DNA from 2 places in the Variovorax sp. V116 genome. Region 1 is predicted to be linked to the other one. Evidence: riboswitches for the same ligand, from Rfam matches in the RefSeq annotation. Region 1 holds a riboswitch; the other holds the start of a gene.
What was found. Region 1 has a riboswitch for cobalamin ahead of ACAM58_RS12185 (TonB-dependent receptor). Riboswitches for the same ligand answer to the same signal wherever they lie in the genome.
Positions count from the first base shown of each region.

Region 2: it holds a riboswitch for cobalamin, as region 1 does, so the genes downstream of both, cobM (precorrin-4 C(11)-methyltransferase) here and ACAM58_RS12185 (TonB-dependent receptor) in region 1, are expected to answer to the same signal.

Region 1 covers NZ_AP028661.1:2,565,853-2,570,255, reverse strand. Annotated here, with positions in the region: gene ACAM58_RS12185 (TonB-dependent receptor) at 1-1,849, opposite strand, end outside; cobalamin riboswitch at 1,948-2,196, opposite strand; gene ACAM58_RS12180 (hypothetical protein) at 2,267-2,491, shown strand; gene ACAM58_RS12175 (cell division protein ZapA) at 2,488-2,820, shown strand; gene ACAM58_RS12170 (sulfite exporter TauE/SafE family protein) at 3,103-3,924, shown strand; gene ACAM58_RS12165 (universal stress protein) at 4,005-4,403, shown strand, end outside.
Region 2 covers NZ_AP028661.1:1,139,209-1,143,611, forward strand. Annotated here, with positions in the region: gene ACAM58_RS05270 (precorrin-8X methylmutase) at 1-8, opposite strand, end outside; gene ACAM58_RS05275 (sirohydrochlorin chelatase) at 5-934, opposite strand; gene cobM (precorrin-4 C(11)-methyltransferase) at 931-1,776, opposite strand; cobalamin riboswitch at 1,935-2,199, opposite strand; gene ACAM58_RS05285 (hypothetical protein) at 2,359-2,667, opposite strand; gene ACAM58_RS05290 (tripartite tricarboxylate transporter substrate binding protein) at 2,764-3,765, opposite strand; gene ACAM58_RS05295 (tartrate dehydrogenase) at 3,811-4,403, opposite strand, start outside.

The sequences.
Region 1 (4,403 bases):
CGACGCGGGCCACCAGGCCGATGTCGCGCGTGATCTGCGTGCTGGCCACCAGGTTCAGCACGGTGTAGCCGCCCAGCGTGCGGGTGTTGGCCGCGTCGTCGAAGCGCTTGCTCGACGATTGCAGCTCGGCGCCCAGCGTCCAGCCGGCAATGCGCCAGTCGGCGCCCAGCGTGCCGTGGCGGCGCGCGCGGCGGGCCAGCAGGTGGTCGGTGTCGAGGTCGCGCGGGTCCTGGAAGTCGAGCGATGCGCGCAGGCTCACGTCACCGATGCGGTGCCCGCCCGACAGCGTCACGCCCTGGTAGCGGGCGCGCGCGGTGCTGGCATAGCAGCCGAAGCCGGAGCGGCAGTTGGTGGCCGAACCGTCGAACACGATCAGGTTCTCGACGCGGTTCTGGTAGACGACGATGCCCGCATGCGTGCCGCCGTCGGTGTACTGCAGGCCGAGTTCGACGTTGCGGCTCGACTCGGGCTTGAGGCTGGCCACGCCGTATTCGCTGAAGCGCTGGTAGAGCGTGGGCGCGCGGAAGGCGGTGCCGGCCGAGACGGTGGCGCGCAGGCGCGGCGTGATCGCGTAGCCGTAGGCGGCGCTGCCGGTGGCCTTGCCGCCGAATTCGCTGTCGTCGTCATGGCGCACATGCAGCTGGAGCGAATGCGCGCCCTGCACGAAGCCATAGCCGAGCGAGACCGCGTCCTGCGAGCGCTTGCTCGAGAGCAGGCCGCTGCTGATGGTGGGCGCATTCTCGAGCGCGTCTTCGCGGCGCTCGAGCGTGGCCGTCACCAGGTGCGGGCCGAAGCGGAATTCGTTCTGGAACAGGTAGCCGCGCAGATTGGTTTCGGTGCGGTAGAACGAAGGCTGGGTCTTGTAGACCGACTGCGAATCGGTGACCTGCACGCGCGTGCTGTAGATGTCGTTCCACTTGGCCGACCACGAGAGCCCGGCCGTGCGCAGCGTGTTGTTCGAGATGTCGTTCCGGAAGAGGATCGGCGGCTTGGTCCTGAAGCTCACCGGCGGGTCGTAGCCGGCTTCCATGTCGCTGTACAGCAGCGTGGCTTCCAGCCGCTGGTTCGGCGTGAGCTGGTAGCCCAGGCGCAGGTTGCCGGAATTGCTGCGGTAGCCGTCGCGGTCGGGGCTGGTGAAGCCGTCCTTGGAGGGCGTGCGCTTGTCCATCGGCAGCACGTTGAAGCCCCGGCTTTCCTCGTGCGCCGCGCCCAGCGAATAGTCGAAGGCGCCCGACTTGCCGCTCACGCCCGCCTCCGCCTTGCGCAGGCCGTGGCTGCCGAAGCCGATGCCCGCGTAAGGCGCCACGCCTTCTTCGCCGCGCCTGGTGAAGAGCTGGATCACGCCGCCCACGGCATCGGAGCCGTACACCGCGGCGGCCGGGCCGCGCAGCACTTCGATGCGGTCGATCTGCGAGAGCGGAATGCTTTCCCAGCCGGCACCGCCGGTCGATTGCGAATCGACGCGCACGCCGTCGACGTAGACGGCCGTGAAGCGGGTCTCGGCGCCGCGGATGTACAGGCTGGTGGTGTTGCCCACGCTGCCGTTGCGCGTGATCTCGATGCCGGGCAGGCGCGCCAGCACGTCGGCCACGCCGACCGCGCCGCTGCGCTCGATGGTCTGGCGGTCGACCACGGACACGTCGCCCACGAGGTCCGACAGCGGCTGCGGCGTGCGGTTGGCGGTGACCACGGTTTCGCCGAGTGCCGGCGCATCCTGCTGGGCATGCGCGACGGCCGGCAGTTGAAGCAGCGCCATGCCGCCGAAAGCAGAGGCCAGCGCGAGCGGCAGGCAGGCAAGGCGGCGGCGCGCAGGCGCACGGCCGAGGGAAAGGAAACCACAGGAAGTCATGAATGGAGCGAACGAACGTCTATGCCCGTCGCCGGCTTCCCCGCCGGCGCTTGGGCGCAATGGCTGCCTTGCGCGCCGAATCGAAAATCGATCGCGCATGCGGCAGCCGCCTTGTTGGCCGGTATCCGGGCTGGCAGTGCGACCCCACCGCCTTCCCAGGCGCCTGTTTCAGGGCACCCAGTGGCTTGATGGATGAGGTTGACGCTTGCGGCGTCGACTGCTTGACCGTTGCGGGGGCAGCGCAGGCGGCTTCGGCCCTGTTCCGTTTCCGGGGGCGTTCACTCCTGCTTCCCGTTGAACCGCGGCGTGTGAACCACGCCGCAGGCACCAACGCGCAGGATTTTAGGGCCTCGGCCAGCGCAGTAAGCCAAAAGTTGCGCCGCCTGCCGTCCGCCGGGGAAACTACAATCGCCAACCATGCCCGCCTCCAGCCCCATCGACCAGATCGCCGAGCGTGTGGAACGCCTGCTCGTGCGTCATGAAGAGGTGCAGCGCACCAATGCGCTGCTGCAGGAGCAGGTCGAAGCGCTCACGCGCGAGCGCGACGCGTTGAAGTCGCGGCTGGCCGCGGCCCGCACGCGCCTCGATGCGCTGCTCGAGCGGCTGCCGGCCGAACCACCTTCCCAAGATTCCCCCGCATGAAGCAGATTGAAGTTCAGATCATGGGCCAGAGCTATCTGCTCGGCTGCCCCGAAGGCGGCGAGGCGCAGCTGCGCGAAGCCGTCGAGCGCGTGGACGCGGCCATGTGCAAGATCCGCGATGCGGGCAAGGTGAAGGCGCGCGACCGCATCGCGGTGCTCGCTTCGCTGAACCTGGCTTTCGACCTGGCGGCCCAGCAGGCGGCCGCCGCGGCCGCGCCGCCTCCCCTGGCCGCGGCCTCCTCGGCAGAGGGCGGCGACGCCGATGCCAAGGCCGCCCAGCTCATTCAGAAACTCGATCAAGCCCTCGCGGGCGATGACCATTTACTCTGAGCGGAAGCACCCGGCCCGTCCGGGGCGTAAAATCCGAACTGTCTGCGGTGCGCGTCGGGCTTAATATTTCCTTGTTCCAATGCTCTCCGGAGCCGGGCTTGGTACATCGCTTGACGGGTGTGATCATCTCGCGTCAGATGAACCCGAAGTCTTGCTGCCCTCGCCCACCTGAACCCTGGTTCAGGATGCGGGTTCGGCGCCCACTTGCAGACACCTTTTTCCGTTCATACGGCCCCTGCATGCGCTGCACGGGGCCGTTGCTTTTTTTCAAGGCTCCGCTGCGTGACTTCCCTGCTCGACCCCCTCCTGATCGCCGAATTGGCCGCGCTCGGCCTGGGCACCGGTTTCCTGGCGGGCCTGCTGGGCATCGGCGGCGGGATGCTCATGGTGCCGTTCATCACGATCATCATGGGGCACCGCGGGGTGGCCTCCGATCTTGCCGTGAAGATGGCGATCGCCACCTCGATGGCCACGATCATCTTCACCTCGGTGTCCAGCGTGCGCGCCCATCACAAGCGCGGCGCGGTGCGCTGGGACATCGTGCGGCGCCTGGCGCCCGGCATCGTCATCGGCAGCCTGCTGGGCAGCCTGGGCGTGTTCGCGCTGCTCAAGGGCACGGTGCTGGCCATCGTCTTTGCGCTGTTCGTGGGCTTCTCGGCCACGCAGATGTTCCTCGACCGCAAGCCCAAGCCCACGCGCCAGATGCCGGGCACCGCGGGGCAGCTGTCGGCGGGCGGCGCCATCGGCTTCATCTCGGGCCTGGTCGGCGCGGGCGGCGGCTTTGTCAGCGTGCCGTTCATGACCTGGTGCAACATCTCCATCCACAACGCCGTGGCCACCAGCGCCGCGCTCGGCTTTCCGATTGCGGTGGCCAACGTGCTGGGCTACGTGGTGAGCGGGCAGTCGGTGCAGGGCCTTCCGGCCGGCTCGTTCGGCTACATCTGGCTGCCCGCGCTGGTGGTCATTGCGCTGTGCAGCGTGCTCACTGCGCCGCTCGGCGCGAAGGCGGCGCACAACCTGCCGGTGAAGAAGCTCAAGCGCGTATTTGCGAGCATCCTGTACCTGCTGGCGGCCTACATGCTCTGGAAGGGCCTGCAGGGCTGAGCCGCCGGGCGCGTTGAAAGCCCCTCGGGTCCCGGGTGGGATCCGTTGCGAGGCGGCAGGCCCGGCCGTATAACGGGCGCATGAAAATCCTCATTGCTGTCGACGGCAGCGCCTACACGCAGAAGGCGCTCAATTACCTGCTGGCCAACCGCGCGATGTTCGTGGATGGCCATGAGCTGGTCATCGTGCATGTCAGCACCGGCATCTCGGGGCACGTGGCGCGCCACCTCAGCAAGGAGGTCATCGCCGACTACTACGCCGAGGAGAACGCCAAGGTGCTCGAACCCGTGGCGGCATTGCTTGCGCAGAACGGCGTGAGCAACTACACGATCGACAAGCGCCATGGCCATGCGGCCGAGGAAATCCTCAAGTCGGCGGCCGCGGCGCATGCGCAGCTGATCGTGCTCGGCACCCATGGCCACGGCATCTTCGGCCGCGCGCTGATGGGCTCGGTGGCCACCAAGGTGATCTCCGAGACC
Region 2 (4,403 bases), 1.4 Mb from region 1:
GGCTTCATCGCAGCGCCGGCACCGCGTCGTGCGCATGGACGTGGCCATGCGCGTGGTCGTGATCGTGGTCGTGGTCGTGGCCGTGCGCCGCCGCATCGCCATGGTGGTGGCCGCCCAGCCCGTGCTCCACCGCAAAGTCGCGGAACTTGCAGCCGTCGCAAGGCATGAGCGCGGCCGGCGCGCCGCGCCGCAGGTCGTCCACGCGCTGTTCGAGCAGCGCGAAGATCTCGGGCTCGAAGCCGAAGTAGCGCGTGGAAACGAAACGGATCGTCGGGTACTGCGCCTTCAGGTGCTCGACCTGGCGCGCGATGCGTTCGACCAGCGTGCCGTTGAACAGGTAGTAGGGCAGCACCACCACCTGCTTCATGCCCAGCAGGCCCTGGCGCTGCACGGCCTTCTCCAGGCGCGGGTAGGTGATGCCGGTGAAGGCAAGGTCGACCAGCTCGTGGTCGGTCTCCTCCATCAGCCAGCGCGCCATCTTGGCCATGTCGCCATTGGCCTGGCGGTCCGACGAACCCCGGCCCAGGATCACCACGCCGGTGGTGGTCGGGTCGGGCATGTCGAGCGCCTGCATCGCGTCCTTGAGGCGGCGCTTGAGGATCGCGAGGATCGGATCGCAGGCCGTGAGGTGCGGCGCGTAGAGGAACTGCACCATCGGGTACTTGAGCCGGGCGCCGTCGATGGCCTGCGGCACGTCCATCTTCACGTGGCCCGCGGCATTGAGGATGAGCGGCACCACGATCACGCGCCGCGCGCTCTCGGCCGCGCGGCGCAGGCCCTCGCTCATCGTGATCTCGGAGAACTCGATGAAGCAGACCTCGATGCGCCAGCCCGGCTGCCGCTCGCGCCATTGCGCGGCAAAGGCCTCGATCTCGTCGTTGCCGGATTTTTCGCGCGAGCCGTGGCCCACCAGCAGAATGGTTTCGGAGTTCATGGGAGTTCCTGGCGCAGGGTTTGGACGGGAACGCTCGCGCGCCGGAAGCGGTGCGTGAAGCTCGCGTCGTAGAGCTTGGATTTGGCGAGCGTGGTCCACTGCCGCGCGCCCAGCGTGGGGCTGGCGATGATCATCGACTGGCTCGCGATGCGGGCCTCGCGGCACAGCGCCTGGATGGTCGCGACCGTGCCGCGCACGATCTTCTCTTCGCCCGGCCAGCTTGCCTTGTGAACCACCACCACGGGCGCATCGGGCGACCAGCCGGCGGCCGTGAGCGCGGCCGTGACCTTGCCCATCAGGGTGATGCTCAGGAAGATGCACAGCGTGCTGTGGTGCGCGGCGAGCGCCTCGAGCGACTCGCCCTCGGGCATGGGCGTGCGGCCTTCGACGCGCGTGAAGATCACGGTCTGCGTGACCTCGGGCAGCGTGAGGCTTTCCACCGCCGCCGCCGCCGAGGCCATGGCGGAGGACACGCCCGGCACCACGCCGATCGGCACGCCCGCCGCATCCAGCGGCTGCACCAGCTCGATCAGTGCGCCGTACAGGCCCGGGTCGCCGGTCTGCAGGCGCACCACGGTCTCGCAGCGCGCGGCCTGCGCGATCAGCCAGGCCGACATCTGCTCGAGCGTCATGTCCTTGCTGTCGGCAATGGCGCAGTCCGGCCGCGCCCAGCGCATGGCGGTTTCGCTCACGAGCGAGCCCGCGAACAGGATCGCCCCGGCGCGCTCGACGAGGCCGCGGCCCTTGACGGTGATGAGTTCCGGATCGCCCGGGCCCGCACCGACGAACCACACGGTTCCCGGCGTCGGCGCACTGCCTGGAGCGATGGCTCGCTTGTTCATGATGATGATTCCTCCGCGCCCGCCGCGCGATAGATGGTCGGTACGACCGGGCGGGGGGAGAGAAATCGGAGGGGCGCCAGTGGATGCGGTTCCGGCGGATGCACACCTGCATCGAGCCGGACGCCATGCGCCGCCCGCCGATCCTCGCCCACCGCAAGGTCATGCGCTGGTCGTCAGGCCGGTCTCCGGGCTCACGAGCGCAGAGCCATCGGCTCTGCAGCAAGACCACCTTCCCATGCCGTTCGCGGCACAGTGGCGCGGGACCGAATCCCGGGGTCTTGCTTCTTGACTCGTTTACCGTTGCGGGGGCAGCGTCGGCATTGCGCGGTGTTCTCTCCACCGCCGCGCACCGACTTCCCGTTTCACCCTGGCCACCCCGCCGTTTACACGGGGCGCCAGGACACCTGACAACGCGCGCAAAGTGTATCAGCCGCTTGCGGCGGGGCGGCGGGCGATCACCTGTCCAGGCCGAGACGCCCGCGCAGTTCCTTGCGGGCCGCGGCGAAATCGCCCTGGTACGCGGGGTTGTTCTGGATCAGAACAGCCGCGCGTCGGCATGGCTCCCGGGTCTGTGTGGGCAGATCAGCGGGCCGGCCGCAGCCGCAGGCCAACCAGGAGTTCGTTGTAGGACGCGGTCACTGCGGCGTTGCCAGGCAGGTAGCGTTCGAGCGCGGCGCCCAGCTCGTCCTGCTCCGAATGGTTCAGCTCGCTCGCCACGCGCCTGAACTCGGCGTGGTAGCAGGGCAGCATCAACGCCGCCGTGAGCGCGTGGACGTCGTTGCCGCGCGCAAGGCGCTCGTTGCACGCCGCGATGCTTCGATAGATGCCGAGCGCCTGCGCGACGCGGTCGTTCTTGCTGCTGTTCCTGCTGTTCCTGCTGTTGCTGCTCATCGCCGGCTCCTTGTGGCGCGCCGTGGTTGGCGCCGCAAGGCAACTCTAGGGACTGGCGAGCGCAGCGGGGAGTAACAAGATCGTCGTGAATCCGGCCTACTCGACCGCGACCTTCCCCTCCTTGACCAGCCTCGCGAACTTCGCCGTCTCCTCGCGGATGCGGGCCGCCATCTCGGCGGAGCTGTCGCCGATCGGGTCGGCGCCGATCGCGCGCATCCGCTCGGCGAACTCCGGCGACTTGATGATCCTGGCCATCTCGATGTGGAGCTTTGCGGTGATGTCCTTCGGCGTTCCGGCCGGCGCGAGCACGCCGAACCAGGTGCCGATGTCGAAGCCCTTGAGCCCGGCCTCCTCGAGCGTCGGCACCTCGGGCAGTACGGCGGAACGCTTGGCGGTGGTGACGGCCAGCGCGCGCAGCTTGCCGCCCTTGATGTGCTGCAGCACGGGCGTGATGGTGTCGAAGGACATGTCCACCTGCCCGCCCAGCAGGTCGGTGGTGAGCGGACCGCTGCCCTTGTACGGCACGTGCAGCAGCTTGACGCCGGTGCTGGCCTGGAACTGGGTGCCGATCAGGTGTTGCGCCGTGCCGTTGCCGTTGGAGCCGTAGGCCAGCTCCTTCGGCGACGCCTTGGCAAGCGCGACCAGCTCGGCCACCGACTTGGCCGGCGTGAGCGAGGCATTGACCACCAGCACGTTCGGCACCATCGCCACCGTGGTGATCGGCGCGAAGTCTTTCTGGAAGTCGTAGGGCAGCTTCTTGTAGACGCTGGTCGCGATGGTGTGGTGCACCGCGCCCATCAGCAGCGTGTAGCCATCGGGCCTGGCCTTGGCGACGTAGTCGGCGCCGAGCGTGGCGCCGGCGCCCGGCTTGCTTTCCACGATCACGGGCTGGCCCAGGGCCTTGGACAGCGCATCGGCGAGCGCGCGGGCCAGCACGTCGGTGGTGCCGCCGGAAGGAAAGGGCACGACCAGGCTGATCGGCTTGGCCGGCCACGGCTCCTGGGCAGTGGCCCAGGGCGCGATGCAAAGGCCGAGGGCCGCCAGGGCGGTTCCCGCGAGGGCGCGGCGGCGCCCGATGGCGAATGGTTGCTTCAACATGTCTTTGTCTCCTGGCTGACGGTCTGCGCCGTGTGTTTGATTGGGTTACGCGAGCCGTGCGCACACGGCCTGCGTGACCTGCGCGGTGGTGGCGCGGCCGCCGAGATCGCGCGTGTGCAGCGCGGGGTCGGCCGTCACGGCTTCGACCGCCTGCATGACGCGCCGGGCGGCCTCGGCCTCGCCCAGGTGCTCCAGCATCATCACGACCGACCAGAAGGTGCCGACCGGATTGGCCAGGCCCTTGCCCATGATGTCGAAGGCGGAGCCGTGGATCGGTTCGAACATCGACGGGTAGCGCCGCTCGGGGTCGATGTTGCCGGTGGGTGCGATGCCCAGGCTGCCCGCGAGCGCGGCGGCCAGGTCGCTCAGGATGTCGGCATGCAGGTTGGTGGCGACGATGGTGTCGAGCGAGGCCGGCCGGTTGATCATGCGTGCGGTCGATGCGTCGACCAGTTCCTTGTCCCAGGTGACCTCCGGGAACTCCTTCGAGACCTGCAGCGCGATCTCGTCCCACATCACCATCGCGTGGCGCTGGGCGTTGCTCTTGGTGACGACCGTGAGCAGCTTGCGGGGCCGCGACTGCGCCAGTTTGAAGGCGAAGCGCATGATGCGTTCGACGCCGGCGCGCGTCATCATGG